DNA from 3 places in the Pseudomonas sp. P4_B3 genome. Region 1 is predicted to be linked to each of the others. Evidence: predicted binding sites of a transcription regulator. Region 1 holds the regulator's gene; each other region holds the start of a gene.
What was found. Region 1 encodes FliA, which starts transcription of late flagellar genes. Its sites were predicted from a motif close to CTAAAGTTTNNNNNNNNNNNGCCGNTAA; they were not measured.

Region 1 (7,080 bases):
GCTACCCACTTGAACCAGATTCTCTACAAGCATTCCAGTGAACTGATCGGTCACGAAGAAGTGCAGCAGCTCATGCAATTGCTGGGCAAAAGCTCGCCGAAACTGGCCGAGGAGCTGGTGCCGGGCGTGGTTTCGCTGTCGCAGCTGCTCAAGGTGCTGCAAGCGCTGTTGGCCGAACAAGTGCCGGTGCGCGATATCCGCAGCATTGCCGAGGCCATCGCCAACAATGCCGCCAAGAGTCAAGATACCGCCGCGCTGGTGGCTGCCGTGCGTGTTGGCGTATCCCGTGCAATCGTGCAAAGCATTGTAGGCACTGAGTCGGAGCTGCCAGTCATCACGCTGGAGCCAAGGTTGGAACAGATATTGCTCAATAGTCTGCAAAAGGCCGGGCAAGGCTCGGAAGAGGGCGTTCTGCTGGAGCCAAGCATGGCTGAGAAGCTGCAACGTTCGTTGATCGACGCAGCGCAGCGCCAGGAGATGCAAGGTCAGCCGGTGATTCTGCTGGTGGCCGGTCCGGTTCGCGCGATGCTCTCGCGATTCGGCCGGCTCGCAGTCCCGGGTTTGCACGTGTTGGCTTACCAGGAAATCCCTGACAACAAGCAAGTGACCATCGTTGCGACAGTAGGGCCCAACGGCTGAGGTAGTGGTTTATGCAAGTTAAGCGTTTTTTCGCCGCCGATATGCGTCAGGCCATGAAGCTGGTTCGCGATGAGCTGGGCGCTGATGCCGCCATCATTGGCAACCGCCGGATCGCCGGGGGTGTCGAGCTGACGGCAGCGCTGGATTACAAGTTGTCGGCGCTGGCGCCGCGGGTTCCGAACATGGAACTCGAAGACGAGCTGCGCAAGACTCAGTCGCGGATCGTCACTGCCCAAGCCGAACTGAGCCTGCGTGGCGTCGGCGAGAGCGATAATGCGACCAATCGCCAGTTGTTCGCCGGCTTGCCGCTCACCGCAGCCGAGCCGTTGATCGAGCCGACCTACGCCGAACCCCGTCGCCCCGCACCGGCCGCTGCACCAGCCTCCACTGGCGTGGACCCGCGCGCGTTCGACTCGATGCGTTTCGAACTCAACAGCCTGCGCGAACTCATGGAAGTCCAGCTGGGCTCCCTGGCCTGGAATCAGCTACAGGGCAGCCGTCCGGACCAGGCCAACCTCTGGCGTCGCCTGCAACGCATTGGCCTGTCAGGCCCGCTGTCGCGCGACCTGCTGGCGCTGATCAGCGAAATCGAAGAACCTCGTCAGGCCTGGCGCATGTTGCTGGCGCACCTGGCGCGCATGATCGTTACCCCCGAAGTCGAGCCGCTGGAGGAGGGCGGTGTGATCGCCATGGTCGGCCCTGCCGGCATGGGCAAGACCACCACCCTGGCCAAGCTGGCGGCCCGTTACGTGCTCAAGTACGGCGCGCAGAACATTGCGCTGGTGAGCATGGACAGCTTCCGCATCGGTGCCCAGGAGCAGCTCAAGACCCTGGGGCGCATTCTCAATGTGTCGGTGACCCACGTCGATCCGGGCCAGTCCCTGGTGCAGGCGCTGGAACCCTTGCTGCGCAAGCGCGTGGTGCTGATCGATACCGCCGGCCTGCAGGCCAGCGATCCGGCCCTGCGCATGCAACTCGAAAGCCTGGCCGGTCGCGGCATTCGCTCAAAAAATTATCTGGTCCTGGCAACCACCAGCCAGAAACAGGTTCTAACCGCCGCCTATCATAGTTACAAGCGTTGCGGGCTCGCGGGCTGCATCCTGACTAAACTGGATGAAACGGCTAGTCTGGGCGAGGTGTTGAGCCTGGCCGTCAGTCATGAGCTGCCGGTGGCCTACCTGACCGATGGCCCGCGGATTCCGGATGATCTCCATCTGCCGCGCCGTCATCAGTTGGTCAGTCGCGCCGTCAGCGTGCAAATGCAGGAAGAACCCAGCGAAGAAGCCATGGCTGACATGTTCGCTGATATTTACCACAGCCAAACCAAGCAGGTTGGCTAAGGTAGTAATGAACAGTTTTTGTACCTACATCGATGGTCTGCCATGCATTGTTCCGTTTGTGAACGCGCAGCCAGTAATGTGGCCTCCGTCTATGCAAGACAAGGTAAAGAAATAACATGGGCAGCATGCATCCCGTACAGGTGATCGCGGTGACCGGCGGCAAAGGTGGCGTCGGGAAAACTAATGTGTCAGTGAACTTGTCCCTGGCTCTGGCTGAGCTTGGCCGGCGCGTCATGCTGTTGGACGCCGACCTGGGGCTGGCGAACGTCGACGTTCTGCTGGGCCTGACACCCAAACGTACCCTGGCCGACGTGATCGAGGGCCGCTGCGAACTGCGCGATGTACTGCTGCAGGGACCCGGCGGCATCCGTATCGTTCCGGCCGCATCCGGCACTCAGAGCATGGTGCATCTGAGCCCCGCGCAACACGCCGGCCTGATCCAGGCCTTCAGCGATATCGGCGACAACCTCGACGTATTGGTGATCGATACCGCGGCGGGCATTGGTGACTCGGTAGTCAGTTTCGTTCGCGCAGCCCAGGAAGTGCTGCTGGTGGTGTGCGACGAGCCGACCTCGATCACTGACGCCTACGCATTGATCAAATTGCTTAACCGTGACTACGGCATGAACCGCTTCCGCGTCCTGGCCAACATGGCCCAGAGCCCGCAGGAAGGGCGCAACCTGTTCGCCAAGTTGACCAAGGTCACGGATCGCTTCCTCGACGTCGCCCTGCAATACGTCGGCGCTGTGCCTTACGACGAAAGCGTGCGCAAGGCCGTGCAAAAGCAGCGCGCTGTCTACGAGGCGTTCCCGCGTTCCAAGTGCTCGCTGGCATTCAAGGCGATCGCACAGAAGGTCGATACCTGGCCGCTGCCTGCCAACCCGCGCGGGCACCTGGAGTTTTTCGTAGAGCGCCTCGTGCAGCAGACAGCAGGACCGGTTCTATGACAGCAAGCGGTTACAACCTCTACAAAAAATCGGCGCGTGATGCGCAGTACGAGCTGATCGAGCGTTACGCGCCGCTGGTTAAACGCATTGCCTACCACTTGTTGGCGCGCCTGCCGGCCAGTGTCCAGGTCGAAGACCTGATCCAGGCCGGGATGATCGGCCTGCTTGAGGTGTCGACCAAATATGACGCCAGCAAAGGCGCCAGTTTCGAGACGTACGCGGGCATTCGAATCCGCGGCGCCATGCTCGATGAGGTGCGCAAGGGGGACTGGGCGCCACGTTCGGTTCACCGCAATACGCGCATGGTCAGCGACGCCATTCGCTCGATTGAAGCGAAAACCGGCCGTGACGCTAAAGATCACGAAGTTGCGGCCGAACTCCAATTGAGTCTCGACGATTACTACGGGATTTTGAACGACACCCTGGGCAGCCGGCTGTTCAGTTTCGACGATCTGTTGCAGGACGGCGAACACGAAGGTCTGCACGAGGATGGCGCGAGTGCTCATATCGAGCCGTCACGCGATCTGGAAGATGAACGCTTCCAGGCTGCGCTGGCGGAGGCGATTGCCAATTTGCCGGAGCGTGAGCGACTGGTGTTGGCGCTGTACTACGACGAAGAGTTGAACCTCAAGGAAATCGGTGAGGTCCTGGGGGTCAGCGAATCTCGGGTCAGCCAGTTACACAGCCAGTGCGCGGCCCGTTTGCGGGGGCGTTTGGGGGAGTGGCGAGCGCGCTGAAGGCAGTGTGGGGGACACTGCGAACGAGGCCGGTGTGGTGTTGAACTGCGCCGGTCGCGATCTGTTGTGCTCCAGACAGTCATTGAGTGCTTTGCCGGATTGATTGAAATGGCGCGTCCAGGTGCTGGGCGCGTTTAAGACTGCTTGGAGGTCGAATTGGACAAGAACATGAAAATCCTCATCGTTGATGACTTCTCAACGATGCGGCGGATCATCAAGAACCTGCTGCGTGACCTTGGGTTCACCAACACCGTCGAGGCCGACGATGGCACTACCGCCATTCCGGTGCTCAACAGCGGAAGCATCGACTTTCTGGTAACGGACTGGAACATGCCTGGCATGACCGGTATCGATCTGCTGCGCCACGTGCGTGCCGATGAAAAGCTCAAGCACCTGCCGGTGCTGATGGTGACCGCTGAAGCCAAGCGCGAGCAGATCATCGAAGCGGCCCAGGCCGGCGTTAACGGCTATGTGGTCAAACCCTTCACGGCCCAGGCGTTGAAAGAAAAAATCGAGAAGATTTTCGAACGCATCGGTTGATGAGTGCGCCACGGGGGAGCTATGGGCAATAACGAAACTTCATTGGGCGACTTTGAGTCGACCCTGAAAAAACACGCCGTCGAATTGGTCGCGAGCCTTGAAAAAGGCAAGTTCGGCGACGCGGTGCAATTGATCCATGAGCTCAACCAGACCCGTGACCGCGGCCTGTATCAGGAAGTGGGCAAGCTCACTCGCGAACTGCATAGCGCGATCGTCAATTTCCAGATTGACCCGCACATGCCGCAAGCCGAAGAAGTGTCCCAGATCACCGACGCCACTGAGCGTCTGGGCTATGTGGTCAAGCTGACCGAGGCTGCGGCCAACCGCACCATGGACCTGGTGGAAAGTGCCACGCCGCTGGTCAATGGCCTGGCGGATGAAGCCCAGGCCTTGAGCACGGACTGGGGACGCTTCATGCGTCGCGAAGTCGGCGCCGAAGAGTTTCGTGAACTGGCCCGCCGGGTCGACGGCTTCCTGGTGCGCAGCGGCACGTATAATCGCGCGGTGTCGGGCAACCTCAACGACATCCTGCTCGCCCAGGATTACCAGGACCTCACGGGGCAAGTGATCAAGCGAGTGACCCAGCTGGTCACCGAAGTCGAAAGCAACCTGCTCAAGCTCGTGCTGATGGCCAGTCAGGTAGACCGCTTTGCGGGCATCGAACATGACCGTGAAGCGATGCTTGCTGAAAAAGATCCACAAAAACATCTCTCTCAGGGTGAAGGTCCGCAGATTCATGCCGATAAAAGAGAAGACGTTGTGTCCGGTCAGGACGATGTGGACGATTTGCTATCCAGCCTGGGATTCTAAATTTTAGAATTTTAGGTTTTTTGGGTTTTTAGACCTGTAGGAGCACCCCCTTAATGAGCTTCGGCGCCGATGAAGAGATCCTTCAGGATTTCCTGGTTGAGGCCGGCGAGATTCTAGAGCAACTGTCCGAGCAACTGGTCGAGCTGGAAAGCCGTCCGGATGATGCGGATTTGCTCAATGCAATTTTTCGCGGTTTTCACACTGTAAAAGGGGGCGCCGGCTTCCTCCAGCTCAACGAGCTGGTGGAGTGCTGCCATATCGCCGAGAACGTGTTCGACATCCTGCGCAAGGGTGAGCGTCGCGTCGACTCGGAACTGATGGACGTGGTTCTCGAAGCGCTGGACGCGGTGAACAGCATGTTCAGCGAAGTCCGCGAACGCAGCCCGATCACGGCTGCGACACCTGAACTGCTCGCGGCGCTGGCCCGTCTGGCCGAGCCGCAATCGGCTGACGAGGTGGCTGCTGCACCTGTCGCCGCCGTGGTCGAAGCGTCTGTGGCTGAAAGCGAATCGGGCGATATCACCGACAATGAATTCGAACAACTGCTGGACTCGCTGAACGCCGTCAAGGCCCAGGCCGAGGCGCCGGCGGCTGTTTCTGCGCCGGTCAGCGATGAAATCACCGACGCCGAGTTCGAGTCGTTGCTCGATCAACTGCACGGCAAGGGCCAGTTCGCCGTTGACGCGGTGGTCCCGGCGCCAGCTGCGCCAGAGGCCCCGAAAGCGGCCGGCGACAGCTCCGATATTACTGACGACGAATTCGAAGCACTGCTCGACCAACTGCACGGCAAGGGTAACTTCGCTGTCGATGCGCTGGAGTCGGCCATTGCTTCCGTACCGGCTGCTGCCGCGCCAACCGCTGCAGCGGCCGGCAGCGATCTGATCAGCGATCACGAATTTGAATCGCTGCTCGATGAGTTGCACGGCAAAGGCAAGTTCAGCGAAGTCGGCAAGGCGACGGTTGCCAGCGGATCGAACACGTCCGTTGCCGCGCCGGCCGCGAAGGCTGCGGCACCGAAACCGGTGGCCAAGGCACCCGAGCCAAAAGCCGAAACGCCGGCTGCTGCCGCTGCACCTGCTGCCGCCCGCGCCCCGGCCGCTCCACCGGCGGAAAAGCCGGCCAGTGAAGCCGAGACCACCGTGCGCGTCGATACCGCGCGTCTCGACGAGATCATGAACATGGTCGGCGAGTTGGTGCTGGTGCGTAACCGCCTGGTCCGCCTGGGCCTCAACAGCGGCGACGAAGCCATGTCCAAGGCCGTGTCGAACCTCGACGTGGTCACGGCCGACCTGCAAACCGCGGTCATGAAGACCCGGATGCAGCCGATCAAGAAAGTCTTCGGGCGTTTCCCGCGCCTGGTTCGCGACCTGGCTCGCCAGCTCAAGAAAGAGATCAACCTGGAGTTGGTCGGCGAAGAAACCGACCTCGACAAGAACCTCGTCGAGGCCCTGGCCGATCCGTTGGTCCACTTGGTGCGCAACGCAGTCGACCACGGCATCGAATCGCCGGAAGAACGCGAAGCCTCGGGCAAGGCTCGTGGCGGCAAGGTCATCCTGGCGGCCGAGCAGGAAGGCGATCACATCCTGCTGTCGATTTCCGATGACGGCAAAGGCATGGACCCGAACGTCCTGCGTTCAATCGCGGTCAAGCGCGGTGTGATGGACAAGGATGCGGCGGACCGCCTGAGCGACACCGAATGCTACAACCTGATCTTCGCCCCGGGTTTCTCGACCAAGACCGAGATCTCCGACGTATCGGGTCGCGGTGTGGGCATGGACGTGGTGAAAACCAAGATTTCCCAGCTCAACGGCTCGATCAACATCTACTCGACCAAGGGCCAGGGTTCGAAGATCGTCATCAAGGTGCCGCTGACCCTGGCGATCATGCCGACGCTGATGGTCATGCTCGGCAACCAGGCATTCGCGTTCCCGCTGGTGAACGTCAACGAGATCTTCCACCTCGACCTGTCGACCACCAACGTTGTGGACGGCCAGGAAGTGGTGATCGTGCGGGACAAGGCACTGCCATTGTTCTATCTCAAACGCTGGCTGGTCAGCTCCGCCGCTC
Region 2 (7,080 bases), on a different contig from region 1:
GGCTTCGCCATTTGCGACGCGAATGAACTGGGCACCACCACCAGCTCCAGCCTGTCGACCCGTGGTCAGCTCAAGGCCGTGATTGCCCGTTACGCGGCCCGCGGCCTGGCGCCCGTGGTGGCGACCGAGCTTGAGTTCTTCGTTTTTGCGCCTAACACCGACCCGACTCAGTCGTTCCAGCCACCGCTGGGGCTGGATGGTCGTCGCGAGGATGGTCAGTCGGCGTTCAGCGTCAGCTCCAACAATGGGCTGCGCCCCTTCTTCAATGAAGTCTACGAATGTATGGCTGCGTTGGGGCTGCCCCGCGATACGTTCATGCACGAAATGGGCGTCAGCCAGTTCGAGATCAATCTGCTGCATGGCGATCCATTGCTGCTGGCCGACCAGACGTTCCTGTTCAAGCACTTGCTCAAGGAAGTTGCCCTCAAGCACGGCCTGAGCGTGGTGTGCATGGCCAAGCCGCTGGCGCATACGCCGGGCAGTTCGATGCATATTCACCAGAGTGTCGTCGAGATCGATTCGGGGCGAAACGTGTTCAGTGACAAGGCGGGGCGGGAGACGGCAACCTTCCGTCACTTCATTGCCGGACAGCAAGTGTGCATGGCCGACTTCACTGCGTTGTTTGCGCCGAACGTGAACTCCTATCAGCGCTTGTGCCACCCTTACGCCTCACCGAATAATGCCTGCTGGTCCTATGACAACCGGGCAGCCGGCTTGCGCATACCGGCCAGTTTGCCGGTGGCCCGCCGGGTCGAGAACCGCTTGCCGGGCGCTGATGCCAATCCGTATCTGGCGATTGCCGCAAGCCTGGCGGCGGGGTTGCATGGCATCGAGGACGCGTTAGAGCCGAGCGCGCCGATCCAGGGTGAGTTCGAAGTGCCAGACAATCTTTCGTTGCCCTGTACCTTGCATGCGGCACTGGAGCGTCTGAAACGTAGCCAGTTGGCCAAGGAACTGTTCGGCGTGGAATTCATCGAAGGCTACATCGCTTCGAAGACCCTGGAGCTGAGCAGTTTCCATAATGAAATTACTCCCTGGGAACGGCGTGTTTTAGCAGCCCAGGCCTGACGATCCGTCGACATCCGGCTATCGTTTAGCGATAGCCGATTATCACTGCAAGGAGCCGCTCGGAACGCCGATGCGCCAAATCTGGAAATCCTTTCGAGCACTGTATTTCGCCTCGCTGATGATGTTGATCGGTTCAGGCCTGTTGAGTACTTACCTGGGCCTGCGCCTGGCGGCCGACCATGTCGACAGCCTGTGGGTCGGTGCGTTGATGGCCGCCAACTACTTCGGCCTGGTGCTGGGGGGCAAGATCGGTCACCGGTTGATTGCCCGGGTCGGGCATATCCGGGCCTACTCGGCCTGTGCCGGAATCGTCGGCGCGGCGGTGTTGGGTCATGGCCTGATCGACTGGCTGCCGGCCTGGCTGTTCCTGCGGGTGATCGTCGGCCTCGGCATGATGTGCCAGTACATGGTGATCGAGAGCTGGCTGAACGAACAGGCCGAAGCCAAGCAGCGCGGGTTGGTGTTCAGCGGTTACATGATCGCCTCTTACCTGGGCCTGGTGATGGGGCAACTGATTCTGGTCATGCACCCGGCGCTGGGGCTGGAACTGCTGATGCTGGTCGCCCTGTGTTTCGCCCTGTGCCTGGTGCCCGTGGCGCTGACCCGGCGGATCCACCCTGCACCCTTGCATCCGGCGCCCATGGAGCCACGGTTCTTTATCAAGCGTGTGCCGCAATCATTGAGTACGGTGCTGGGGGCAGGGCTGATCGTCGGTTCGTTCTACGGTCTGGCGCCGCTGTATGCCTCGCAGCAAGGATTGTCCACGGAGCAGGTCGGCCTGTTCATGGGTAGCTGTATTTTTGCCGGGTTGCTGGTGCAGTGGCCGTTGGGCTGGTTGTCCGACCGCTACGATCGGGCCGTGTTGATCCGCAGTTTCGCATTCAGCCTGGCCCTGGCTGCACTGCCGCTGGCGATCATGCCGCAGGTGCCGTTGGAGGTTCTGTTTATCGCCGGTTTTGTCTGTTCGCTGGTGCAGTTCTGCCTGTATCCGTTGGCGGTGGCGTTCTCCAATGACCATGTCGAAGGCGATCGCCGGGTATCCCTGACGGCAATGTTGCTGGTGACCTACGGCGTTGGCGCGAGTATCGGGCCGCTGGTGGCAGGCGTGCTGATGAAGCTGTTCGGCAGCCAGATGCTCTATGCCTTCTTCAGTTTCTTTGCGTTGGTGCTGGTATGGCGGATTCGCCCGAAAGCTGTGACCAACCTGCATCAGGTGGAAGATGCGCCGCTGCATCACGTGGCCATGCCGGACAACATGACGAGTTCACCGCTGGTGGCCTGCCTCGACCCGCGTGTTGATGAGCAGGTGGTGCAGGATCAGATGCAAAATCCGGTGAGTACCGGGTCAGAGCCTGAATCAGAACCTGAGGCTGATGTAACCGAGGATGAAACCGATCAGCCACCGCAAGACCCTGATACAGGGCGAGACCCGAACTTCAGCGAGGCCAGGCCTTAAATCAGGGCATAAAAAAACGGGCAGTCACCGCAAGGGACTGCCCGTTTTTGTAGGAGCTGGCTTGCCAGCGAAGACGTCCGTTGTATCGATGCAAGGTTAAAGGACGCCTTCGCCGGCAAGCCGGCTCCTACAGGGGCCGTGCTACATCAGAGATCGTCTTTGTCGAAGCGACGCGCTTCGCGTTGCAACTGGTAGACGAAGCGTTCGACCTGACGCTGCACCAGCCCGCTCATGTTATGGAAGCGAACGCCGGCGAAGGTGGTGGAGATTTTTTCTTCGAAGTGCAGATAACGCAACTCGACCGGCGCGGTCATCTTGCCAAAGGGCAGTTCGGCGCTGAAGCGGTCGTAAACCTGACCCAGTTGCAGGCTGCCAGTGATGTCACCGTCGAAACGCAGTTTGCAGCCGGTAGCGGAAATATCCAGCAGCTTGCCGCTGATGGAGGCCTTGAGCCTTTCGCCGTCGAGGTTGACGTTGACCAGTTGTGCCAGCTTCAGTGCCGCACGGAACGCATTACGGCGCTGGTGGTACACCACTTCATCGGGCAGGGTGCCACGATAGCAGCGGCTGCCACCGGATTCGTCGATGTTCAATTGGCCGTTGCTTTCCCAGGCTATGCGTACGCCTTCGTGAAAGCCTTCGACCCTGAACGGCTCGCCCGCCAGCAGGTAGCGCTCGCCGTCACGGGGAATCATTTCGTCCAGGGCAATCATATTGCTGTCACGGTCCAGGTCCACCAGGTAGCTCTGGAAGCGCTGGCTGCGCTCGTGGAACGTAATGATCAGCGGGTCATGGCTTTCGAGCAGCTGGCGCAGGTTGCTGGAGATTTCCAAGGGCGTGGAGAGCACCTTGGGTGGCTGCGGAGCATCATCCACGGATAAGGCATTGGACACGGTTAATCAATCTCCAGACAAAATTTGACTACGGCAGGCTAGCAGTTTGCCAGTATGTTGCGCGTCTTGATAGAGCGGGGGCATTGACCGGTTCATGCCTGACTGAGCGGGCGCGGCTTGGCAAGCTTGGAGAATGTTCCGCTGGCATCGTAAAGCGCCGGGGTTTCACCGCCGGTGAGGATTTTCAGCTGGGTGGCCGTAGCGGCCTGCTGAGTGAGGATCGACTGGCCGTTGTTGGCGTTGATGGCCTGACACTGGGCCAGGAGATCGGTCAGCACGTCACTTTGCGCCAGCAACTGCTCGCCAATGCTCGACTGGCTGGCCAGTTGCTCCAGACCGCCACGGTTGGTCGGCAGGTTGAGGCTGGCGAGGACTTCACTGCGCTTGCGGCCATGCTGTTCGAGCAAAACGACCAATGCCTGTTTCTGCGCCAGGATGTCCTCGAGCAATGGCATGTCGCGGCCATGCAATGCGAGGGATTCGGTCTGCAGCAGTTCCAGCAGGTGTTGCGCTGGAGCAAAGTCGTCGGTGATCAGTTGCAGTAAATGAGTGTCGTGCATGGCTGGCCTTGGGTTTTAAGCGTCCAAAAGCCTGGCGCTGGCGGTGGCCTAGCGCTGGGCTTCGAAGTTGAGCAGTTTGTTGGCTACACGGTTGCTGTCGACTTTATAGCTGCCATCGGCAATCGCTGCTTTCAACTCGGCCACGCGGGCGTTGTCGACGGCGGGTTGATCGCGCAGCTTGTCAGTGACCTTCTGCAACTGTTGAGCCTCATCGCTGAGATGTACCGATTCCCCGCTTTTGACGGTACCGGCCTGTTCGGCCGCGGACTCCAGCGGCAAGGATTTGCCGGCTTCGGCGCTTTCCTTGCTGGCGCTGGTACGTGTACTGCCCGTAAGGGACGAGGAGCTGTTCAAACGGCTGAAATCGATGACCATGATAAAAAACCTCTGGGAATTTGGACGCTTGCCATGGTTTCGGCCATTCCCTGGAAAACTTTAGGCCCATTTATCAATGAACCTTGCGCGCGCCAGCGCTTACCGTGCCTGGAACACAGTCTAGGGAACAGCCGCGGCAAGTGCCACATTCCGATGAACTGAGCGCCTTACATGGACACTTCCACCTGCCCCGGCGCCATGACCTGCGCCTTGATGACCCTTTGGGAATTGAGGTTCTTCACCCGAATCTGTTCGCTCAGGCTGCCGTTTGACAGGGCTTCGCCCGGCATGCGCACGCTGAGTGTGCCGCTGCGGGCGGTAATCACCACCTGATCACCCTTGCGGATGACCTCGGCCTGTTCGATATGCACCAGGGTAATCACCTGGTCGGCGACCATTGGTCGGGTCAGTCGCTGCCCGATCGCCTGATCGAGAGAGGTCAGGTAGCCCTGGCTGATGAGGCTGATATCGCGCTCGCGCAGGACCACATCCCCAGGTTCGACAATGGCTGCGCGGCGCAGTGGCCGGGCGCTGGTCACGACATCGCGAAACAGGCGGACTTGAGCGGGTACGAAGACTGTCCAGGGGGAAGCGCCCTCGCAGCGGACCTTGACCGTAACCCGTCCCAACGGCTTGGGACTCTCAAGGGTTGCTGTCAATTCCTTGTCGCACATGGGCATGTGCATACGCGGATCGAGCGGGTTGATCTGGATCTCGTAGCGACCTTCCGTTTGGCTGGTAGCCAGATAGTCTTCTACGGTGAATTCAAGAAAGCCCTGAGTGACGCCGATAAGCATGTCAGGCAAGGTAACCGCGTCAGCAAGGGCAGGGCTGCCAGCGTTGAACAGGCAAACAGCCGCCAGCACGCCGAGCAATTTTCGGCAGGGTGTGGTCAGGCGTCGGAAAAATGTCGGTTCTGTGTTCATAACGATTAAAAAAGCAAGCGCCGTGCCGTTTAGTGATGAAGGCGCGTCGCAACAACACTTGGCGTTGGTGTAGGAGTCTGGGCATGGCTGGTGTAATGGATTCGGTAAACCAGCGCACGCAACTGGTGGGGCAGAATCGCCTTGAGCTGTTGTTGTTCCGTCTCGACGGCCAGCAGCTGTACGGGATCAACGTGTTCAAGGTTCGGGAGGTGCTGCAATGCCCCAAACTGACGCTGATGCCCAAGTCCAGTCCTGTCGTGTGCGGCGTGGCGAACATCCGGGGGGCGACCATTCCGATCCTTGATCTGGCAATGGCGACTGGCTCCGGTGCGTTGAAGGACAAGAACAATCCGTTCGTGATCATCACGGAGTACAACACCAAGACCCAGGGTTTCCTGGTTCGCTCGGTGGAACGCATCGTCAACATGAACTGGGAGGAGATCCATCCGCCGCCCAAGGGCACCGGGCGCGATCACTACCTGACGGCGGTGACGCGAGTCGACAATCAGTTGGTCGAAATCATCGACGTCGAGAAGGTGCTGGCGGAAGTGGCACCGACGCCGGAAGCGATTTCCGTGGGTGTGGTGGATGTCGAAACCCGGCACAAGGCGCTTTCGTTGCGAGTGCTGACGGTCGATGACTCGTCGGTGGCGCGCAAGCAGGTCACGCGTTGCCTGCAAACGGTCGGCGTCGAAGTGGTGGCGTTGAACGATGGTCGGCAAGCGCTGGATTACCTGCGCAAACTGGTCGACGAGGGCAAGAAACCGGAAGAAGAGTTCCTGATGATGATCTCCGACATCGAGATGCCGGAGATGGACGGGTACACCCTGACGGCGGAAATTCGCAACGACCCGCGCATGCAAAAGCTTCATATCATCCTGCATACTTCGTTGTCGGGGGTATTCAATCAGGCGATGGTCAAGAAGGTCGGTGCCGATGACTTCCTGGCCAAGTTCCGTCCTGATGACCTGGCATCCCGGGTAGTCGACCGGATCAAAGCAGCAGATATCAGCTAGGGGTTCGCACCCCAGGCAGTCAACACGATTTAAGAGGCGGCATCATTGTCTACGGGTAATTTGGATTTCGAACAGTTCCGGGTATTCCTGGAAAAAGCCTGTGGCATTTTGCTCGGTGAAAACAAGCAGTACCTGGTCTCCAGCCGTCTCAACAAACTGATGGAACAGCAAGGCATCAAGTCTTTGGGTGAGCTGGTTCAGCGCATGCAGACGCAACCGCGCAGCGGTTTGCGCGAGCAGGTGGTGGATGCCATGACCACCAATGAAACCCTGTGGTTTCGAGACACCTACCCGTTTGAAGTCTTGAAGAACAAGGTCCTGCCCGAAGCGATCAAGGCCAGTCCCGGCCAGCGCCTGCGCATCTGGTCGGCGGCATGCTCGTCGGGCCAGGAACCCTATTCGCTGTCGATGTCCATCGACGAGTTCGAGCGGGTCAACATGGGTCAGTTGAGGATGGGTGTGCAGATCGTTGCCACCGACCTGTCCGGCACCATGCTGAACAACTGCAAGACCGGTGAGTACGACAGCCTGGCCATCGGCCGCGGTCTGTCGCCCGAGCGTCTGCAGCGTTATTTCGACCCGAAAGGACCGGGACGCTGGGTGATCAAGGCGCCGATCAAGAGCCGCGTGGAATTCCGTTCCTTCAACCTGCTGGACAGCTACGCGAGTCTGGGCAAGTTCGACATCGTGTTCTGCCGCAACGTGTTGATCTACTTCTCCGCCGAGGTGAAGAAGGACATCCTGTTGCGCATCCACAGCACGTTGAAGCGGGGCGGTTACCTGTTC
Region 3 (7,080 bases), on a different contig from region 1:
CTGTACGACAAATCCCGGGCCTGCGGTGAGTTCTTATTCGAATTCGTGGTCAAAGGCCTTGTTACAGACCAATTCCATTTGGTGCGGGTAGTTGGAGGCTCCGACACCTGGGCATCGCATGAAGCCACCAGACCTCTCGACACCCTGTTTCTGCTCACGTCTGGTTAAGATTTGAGCAGTGCCGGGGATTCAGTGCGGGCGATTGTAGATATGTAACGTTGTATAAACCATGTCTCATCCCGAAATAATTTTTATCCGAACCGGCAACAATCATTAACCGTTTTCGCAAAAGTGGCGCATCTTATCGAAATTAATTCTCAACAAAAACACCACAATAAGTAGGTCTTCCACCCACAGTTCAGACAGTATCGGCCCCCTCTTCACTGCCCTTTACCTTGCCCGGAGCCCGATATGACGGGGGCTTCGGCCATTCGCCAGACCCTGTTAAAACTGCCTGCTCGCGTTCGCAATGGAAAAAACCGCAAGCCTGCAAAACAGCCCAATTTCGTTACGTTTCCATGTACCAATCCGGCCTCTTCGAACGCCCTGCGACACTGACTCTGTGACAACATGTCGCACATGTGTCGCACCCTTGGCTGTCGCACATCACGGTCTTTTTACCCGGCCTCTGAAATGCGCTGAGCAAGACAAAAAAGCCCCGGTCCTCTCTTCAAGGACCGGGGCTTTTTTGTCCGACAATTCCTGCCGACAGATGACCTCAGCGCAGCGCTTTGCGGTTACGCGACGTGAGCAAAGGCACCAGCACCACAATCAGCACGAAGGCGACCAACGCCCACTGTGCCAACGACAGACCGAGGATCGGCGGGTATGGCGTGGAGCAGAAACCATCGACCTGGAAACCCAGCGGAAAGATCTTCGCCAGCGGCAAGTCATCCACAATCGGTTGCAGCACATCGATGCCGCAACTGACCGCCGGATAGAACTGCGTATAGACGTGATGTCCGGCAACGCCTGCGCCTGCCAGCGCGCAGATCACCACCAGGGTTTCGAACACCGTGATGCTGCGACGGGTGCGCATGGCGGCGCCGATGAAGGCGAAGATCGCGATCAGCAGCAACGCATAACGCTGCAGGATGCACAGCGGGCAAGGGGCCTCGCCCAGAACAATTTGCATGTACAGCGCGCCGCCGATCAGCGCCAGGCAAATGATGCCCAACAACACCAGGTAGCGCCGTTCACGCCCCAACCGCATGGATTCATCGCTCATCGCGTTTCCCTTGAAAATTTCGATTGCCCGCCAGTCTACACGCTGGCCTGATCTTTGAGAGCTGGCGCGTAGCAAGGGGGATGTCGCAGGGAATAGACGACAGGACGGTTAAGGAGGGATTAACTTTTAACCAGAAAGATCAAAAGATCGCAGCCTCCGGCAGCTCCTACATCGGAATGGATTGCATCCTGTAGGAGCTGCCGAAGGCTGCGATCTTTATTAGGGGTTACTCCAGCGCCGCTGCCGGCCCGAAGAACTCGTAACGGCTTTGCTTCTCCGGCACACCCAGGGCTTTGAGGTGACGCTTGATGGACGCCATGAAACCTTTCGGCCCCAGGAAGTAAACATCCAGGTCACGCTGCTCCGGCAGCCATGCATGCAACTGCTGCTGGCTCAACAAACCGACCTTGTGCGCCGCCGGGCTCACGCCGTCATCTTCGGCGTAGCAGTAGAAGCGCTTGAGCTGCGGGTGACGCTCGGCCAGGCCATCGATCCAGTCGCGGAAGGCATGGACGCTGCCGTTGCGCGCGCAGTGGATGAAATGCACCGGCCGCTGAGTTTCCAGCGCAGCTTCGAGCATCGCCAGGGTCGGGGTAATGCCGACGCCGCCGCTGATCAGCACCAGAGGTTTGTCGCTGGCGGTCAGGGTGAACTCGCCCGATGGCGGGAACAACTGGATGCTGGCGCCGACATGCAACTGGTCATGCAAGTAGTTGGAAGCGCGGCCACCGGCTTCACGCTTGACGCTGATGCGGTACTGGCCTTTGTTCGCCAGCGCTGACAGCGAGTAGTTACGACGGATCTCTTCACCGTCGAGGATCAGTTTCATGCCGATGTACTGGCCGGGTTCTGCCTCCAGGATCGGGCCTTTGTCTGCAGGTTCAAAGTAGAACGAGGTGATCTCGGCGCTCTCCTCGACCTTGCCGGCCACGATGAATGCCCGCGCCCCGCGCCAGCCGCCCGGTGCCTGTTCCTTCTGGTCGTAGATGCTGGTTTCGGCACCGATGAGGATGTCCGCCAGTTGCCCGTAGGCCGCACCCCAGGCCGCGATCACTTCCGGGGTGGCGATCTCTTCGCCCAATACTTCGGCAATGGCCCGCAGCAGGCAGCTGCCGACAATCGGGTAGTGCTCCGGCAGAATCTGCAGGGCCACGTGCTTGTTGATGATCTTGGCCACCAGGTCGCCCAACTGGTCGAGTTGGTCGATATGGCGCGCATACATCAATACGCCGTTGGCCAGGGCTCGCGGCTGATCACCACTGGCCTGGTGGGCCTGGTTGAACAGTGGGCGGACTTCCGGGTATTCGGAGAGCATCATGCGGTAGAAGTGTGTGATCAGCGCTTCACCACCGCTTTCGAGAAGTGGCACAGTGGATTTGACGATGGCACGATCTTGAACGCTCAGCATAAAGTGACTCCTGGTCTTCTTGGATTGCTAACGGATTACCCTATGCCTATCAGTTTCCATGCCAACTATTTAGTCTTTATAAATCAATAAGTTAATAACTTAATAGTCATTTAGACACTGCCTGACTTATAGTCATACCGACTACACGGAGTCACTATGACTGCAAAACCCCTGCTCACCGCCCTGCTGCCCCTTGTCTCCGACCTGTCCCGCGAACTGCCCGAGGGCGAGCGTTATCGCCGCCTGCTGGAAGCCATGCGCGCCCTGCTGCCATGCGACGCCGCCGCTCTGCTGCGTCTCGACGGTGAATGGCTGGTGCCGCTGGCGGTCGACGGCTTGAGTACCGATACCCTCGGTCGGCGCTTCAAGGTCAGCGAGCACCCGCGTTTCCAAGCGCTGCTCAGCGGCCCAGGCCCGACCCGTTTCGCTGCCGACAGCGACTTGCCTGACCCCTATGACGGCCTGGTCGATGGCCTGGATGATCATCTGGAAGTTCATGACTGCATGGGTTGCCCGTTATTCATCGACGAGCGCCCATGGGGCCTGCTGACCCTCGACGCCCTCGATCCGGAGCGCTTCGAACCGATCGAGCTGGATGCCCTGCAAGCCTTCGCCAGCCTCGCGGCCGCCACAGTCAACGCCGCTGAGCGCATCGAGCGCTTGAACAACCGGGTCGAAGACGAGCATCAGCGCGCCGAGGTCTACCGCCAGGCCAGCGGCCAGCAGACTCGCGAGATGATCGGCCAAAGCAAGGCCCACAAGCGTCTGGCCGAAGAAATCAGTCTGGTGGGCGGCAGCGACCTGACCGTGTTGATCACCGGCGAAACCGGGGTCGGCAAGGAGTTGGTGGCCCAGGCCATCCATGCCGCCTCGCCCCGCTCCGACAAACCGATCATCAGCCTCAACTGCGCCGCGTTGCCCGACACACTGGTGGAAAGCGAATTGTTCGGCCATGTCCGCGGTGCTTTTACCGGTGCGCTGAACGACCGCCGTGGCAAGTTCGAACTGGCCAACGGCGGCACGCTGTTTCTCGATGAAGTCGGTGAGTTGTCGCTGACCGTGCAGGCCAAGTTGCTGCGCGTGTTGCAGAGCGGTCAACTGCAGCGACTGGGCTCGGACAAGGAGCATCAGGTCGACGTGCGCCTGATCGCGGCGACCAACCGCGACCTCGCCGAAGAAGTGCGCAGCGGCCGTTACCGCGCCGACTTCTACCATCGCCTCAGCGTTTATCCGCTGCTGGTGCCGGCCCTGCGCGATCGCGGACGCGATGTGCTGCTGCTCAGCGGTTACTTCCTGGAGCAGAACCGCTCGCGCATGGGCCTCAACAGCCTGCGCCTGAACAGCGACGCCCAGGCCGCGCTATTGGCCTACGACTGGCCCGGCAACGTGCGCGAGCTTGAACACTTGATCGGCCGCAGCGCCTTGAAAGCCTTGGGCAACTGCAAGGAACGGCCGAAGATTCTCAGCTTGAGTGCAGCCGACCTGGACTTGCCCAACGCCAGCGTTGAAGCTTCTGCCGAGCAACCTGTCGCCAGCGTCACGCAAGCGGTGATCGGCGACTTGCGCGAGGCTACCGAGCGTTATCAGCGTCAATTGATCGGTGCCTGCCTGGAACGGCACAACAACAATTGGGCAAGCGCGGCCCGTGAGCTGGGCCTGGATCGGGCGAACCTGGGGCGGATGGCCAAGCGGTTGGGGATGAAATAGTGTCGCTATAGGGTGAGTGGAGTCTTTGTGGCGAGGGGGCTTGTCGGATCGCCGCACCGCCCCGTTGGGTCGCGACGCGGCCCCTGGCTTTCACCGACAAACCGAGTCGCTGGATTTACGACCGCTTCGCGGCCGAACGGGGGCGAGCCCCCTCGCCACAATGGTCCTGTGTTTGACCCGAGAGAGGTATTCACCCTAAAGCCTGCCCCCGACAAGTCGATAACCCGGCATCGAAGTCATTGGCGATCCCGGGATTGCCCGTCACCTTTTTCCAGAGAAGGTTCCTATGTCCTCCACCAAAGCCCGCGCAGACTCACTTTCGCTTCTGCTGTTTACCTTGCGCAGCGGCAAGCTGATGGCAATCAACCTGCTCAAGGTCAGTGAAATCATTCCCTGCCCGCCGCTGACCAAACTGCCGGAGTCGCACCCCCACGTCAAAGGCATCGCCAGCCTGCGCGGTGCCTCGCTGTCGGTGATCGACCTCAGCCGTGCCATTGGCGAACGTCCGCTGGAAGACCCGAACGGCGGCTGCCTGATCGTCACCGACGTCAGCCGCTCCAAGCAGGGCCTGCACGTGCAGGCCGTGAGCAAGATCGTCCATTGCCTGACCACCGACATCCGCCCGCCGCCCTTCGGCTCCGGTGGTTCGCGCGCCTACATCACCGGCGTGACGTCGGTCGATGGCACCCTGGTGCAAGTGCTGGACATCGAAAAAGTCATCCACGGCATCGCCCCGGCACAAATCGAAATGGCGCCGACCGAGCTGAGCATGGAAGACGCCGAACTGCTCGGCAACGCGCGCATCCTGGTGGTCGATGACAGCCAGGTGGCCTTGCAGCAATCGGTGCACACCCTGCGCAACCTCGGCCTGCAATGCCATACGGCCCGCAGCGCCAAGGAAGCCATCGACTGCCTGCTGGACCTGCAAGGCACCGCACAACAGATCAACCTGATCGTCTCGGACATCGAAATGTCGGAGATGGACGGCTACGCCTTCACCCGTACCCTGCGGGAAACTCCGGATTTCGCGCATCTTTATGTACTGCTGCACACCTCGCTGGACAGTGCGATGAACGCCGAGAAAGCACGACTGGCGGGGGCGAACGCGGTACTGACCAAATTCTCTTCACCGGAATTGACCCAGTGCCTGATCACCGCGGCCAAGGCTGTCGCCGAACAGGGTTATTGAGTGTTGACCGAAGATTACTGCTGGCTGATGCGACGCGACCTCTCTGTCGTCGTGCCGCCCCCCGATTGGCCAGCCGGCCTGCAACTGGGCGAATACCGCCCCGAACTGGGCGCCGCCGTGCACCGGCTGATGGAGCTCGGTTATCTCGACGGCGCTGGGCGTGTAGCCGCGCTGGACATGTGGCAACGGCAGTTCGAGACCGATCCGGAATATGACCCGGCCCTGTGCTTCATTGCCCAGGATGCCGAAGGTGTGGTGGGTGTGTGTCAGTGCTGGACCAGTGCCTACATCAAGAACCTGGTGGTGCATCCGCGGTTTCAGGGCCGTGGATTGGGGCGTGCCTTGCTGTTGCAAGCGTTCAAGGTATTCCAGCAGCGGCGTGAAGGCTTCGTGGACCTGAAGGTTCTGGAAGACAACCTTCGGGCGCGGCGCTTGTATGAAAGCGTCGGGATGCGCGCAGTCCGCCGGGAGCCGGTTCCTCTCTGACATGCCGCCTTCGCTGGCAAGCCAGCTCCTACAGTGACCGAGCCGATCACAAAACATGTGTAGGGCGCGATTCCTGTAGGAGCGGGCTTGCTCCGGCCGGCGAGGCCAACTGAGTGGCGCATAATTTGCTTCGATAGCGGCTTTTGTGGCGGCATTCTGTCGCCGTTTCATGCCCTGTAATGCGAATGAACACTCAATGAATACAAGGTTTTCCTGCGTAGGCTGCGGCAAATGCTGCAACGGCCACCATGTGCCCCTGACCCTGAGCGAAGCCCGGATGTGGGCAGCCGACGGTGCTCAGGTGATCGTGCTGGTGGAAGCGTTTCTGGACAACGGCCTGGGCCTGCCAGTGCAACAACGGGAGCACACCGTACGCCGTTCGGCGGCGGTGCGCAGCGGCGAATCCGACGCGTACGTGGCCATCACCTTCGCCGCCTACAATGTCGGCCCCTGCCGGAATCTTGACGAAGACAACCGCTGCCGCATCTACGAACGCCGGCCGTTGGTGTGTCGCATCTATCCGATGGAAATCAATCCGCACATTCCCCTGAACCCCACCGCCAAGGAGTGCCCGCCAGAGTCCTGGGAAACAGGGCCAGAGCTGATTGTCGGTGGCAAACTGGTCGACCGGGAGTTATCGGAATTGATCCAGCGTTCCCGTCAGGCGGATCGCGACGAAATTCAGACCAAGGATGCGATTTGCGCACAGCTGGGCATCCGCACGACGGCCCTGAAGGGCGACGGGTTTACCGCATATCTTCCGGATATGGCGGAGTTCGCCAGAATCATCGACGAACTGACCGGGCAAATGTTGCCGGAGTGGGGCAGCGAGTGGCTGTTTCATGTGTCGGGGGACGATATCGCCGGGCAGATTGTTGCGGCCGGGGCGAAAGTGGCGGCGGATGCGCCGACGAACTTTGCGTTCATTTCGTTGCGCACGGCTTGAGAGGTCAGGTGCGCAGCTTTGCGAGCTGCGCACGCGCCTTCAGACAGGTAAAGATTTAAAGCGTCGTGACCGCCAGACACTCCACTTCCACCCCTGCGTCCAGTACAAGCTTGCCA

Region 2: a site for FliA is predicted at 4,389-4,416, ahead of flgM (flagellar biosynthesis anti-sigma factor FlgM). Genes of this name have one in related genera too.
Region 3: a site for FliA is predicted at 4,539-4,566, ahead of AC1DWG_RS19470 (chemotaxis protein CheW). Genes of this name have one in related genera too.

The regions. Positions count from the first base shown of each region.
Region 1 covers NZ_JBFUHR010000020.1:29,384-36,463, reverse strand. The annotation lists gene flhA (flagellar biosynthesis protein FlhA) at 1-639, shown strand, start outside; gene flhF (flagellar biosynthesis protein FlhF) at 651-1,979, shown strand; gene fleN (flagellar synthesis regulator FleN) at 2,096-2,926, shown strand; gene fliA (RNA polymerase sigma factor FliA) at 2,923-3,663, shown strand; gene AC1DWG_RS22435 (chemotaxis response regulator CheY) at 3,832-4,203, shown strand; gene AC1DWG_RS22430 (protein phosphatase CheZ) at 4,225-5,013, shown strand; gene AC1DWG_RS22425 (chemotaxis protein CheA) at 5,067-7,080, shown strand, end outside.
Region 2 covers NZ_JBFUHR010000007.1:419,112-426,191, forward strand. The annotation lists gene AC1DWG_RS10725 (glutamine synthetase family protein) at 1-1,068, shown strand, start outside; gene AC1DWG_RS10730 (MFS transporter) at 1,139-2,524, shown strand; gene AC1DWG_RS10735 (flagellar brake protein) at 2,671-3,417, opposite strand; gene AC1DWG_RS10740 (flagella synthesis protein FlgN) at 3,510-3,977, opposite strand; gene flgM (flagellar biosynthesis anti-sigma factor FlgM) at 4,026-4,352, opposite strand; gene flgA (flagellar basal body P-ring formation chaperone FlgA) at 4,520-5,278, opposite strand; gene AC1DWG_RS10755 (chemotaxis protein CheV) at 5,362-6,294, shown strand; gene cheR (protein-glutamate O-methyltransferase CheR) at 6,340-7,080, shown strand, end outside.
Region 3 covers NZ_JBFUHR010000016.1:97,193-104,272, reverse strand. The annotation lists gene AC1DWG_RS19490 (hypothetical protein) at 1-168, shown strand, start outside; gene AC1DWG_RS19485 (disulfide bond formation protein B) at 719-1,228, opposite strand; gene hmpA (NO-inducible flavohemoprotein) at 1,455-2,636, opposite strand; gene norR (nitric oxide reductase transcriptional regulator NorR) at 2,793-4,343, shown strand; gene AC1DWG_RS19470 (chemotaxis protein CheW) at 4,630-5,532, shown strand; gene AC1DWG_RS19465 (GNAT family N-acetyltransferase) at 5,560-6,018, shown strand; gene AC1DWG_RS19460 (YkgJ family cysteine cluster protein) at 6,215-6,964, shown strand; gene AC1DWG_RS19455 (transporter substrate-binding domain-containing protein) at 7,020-7,080, opposite strand, start outside.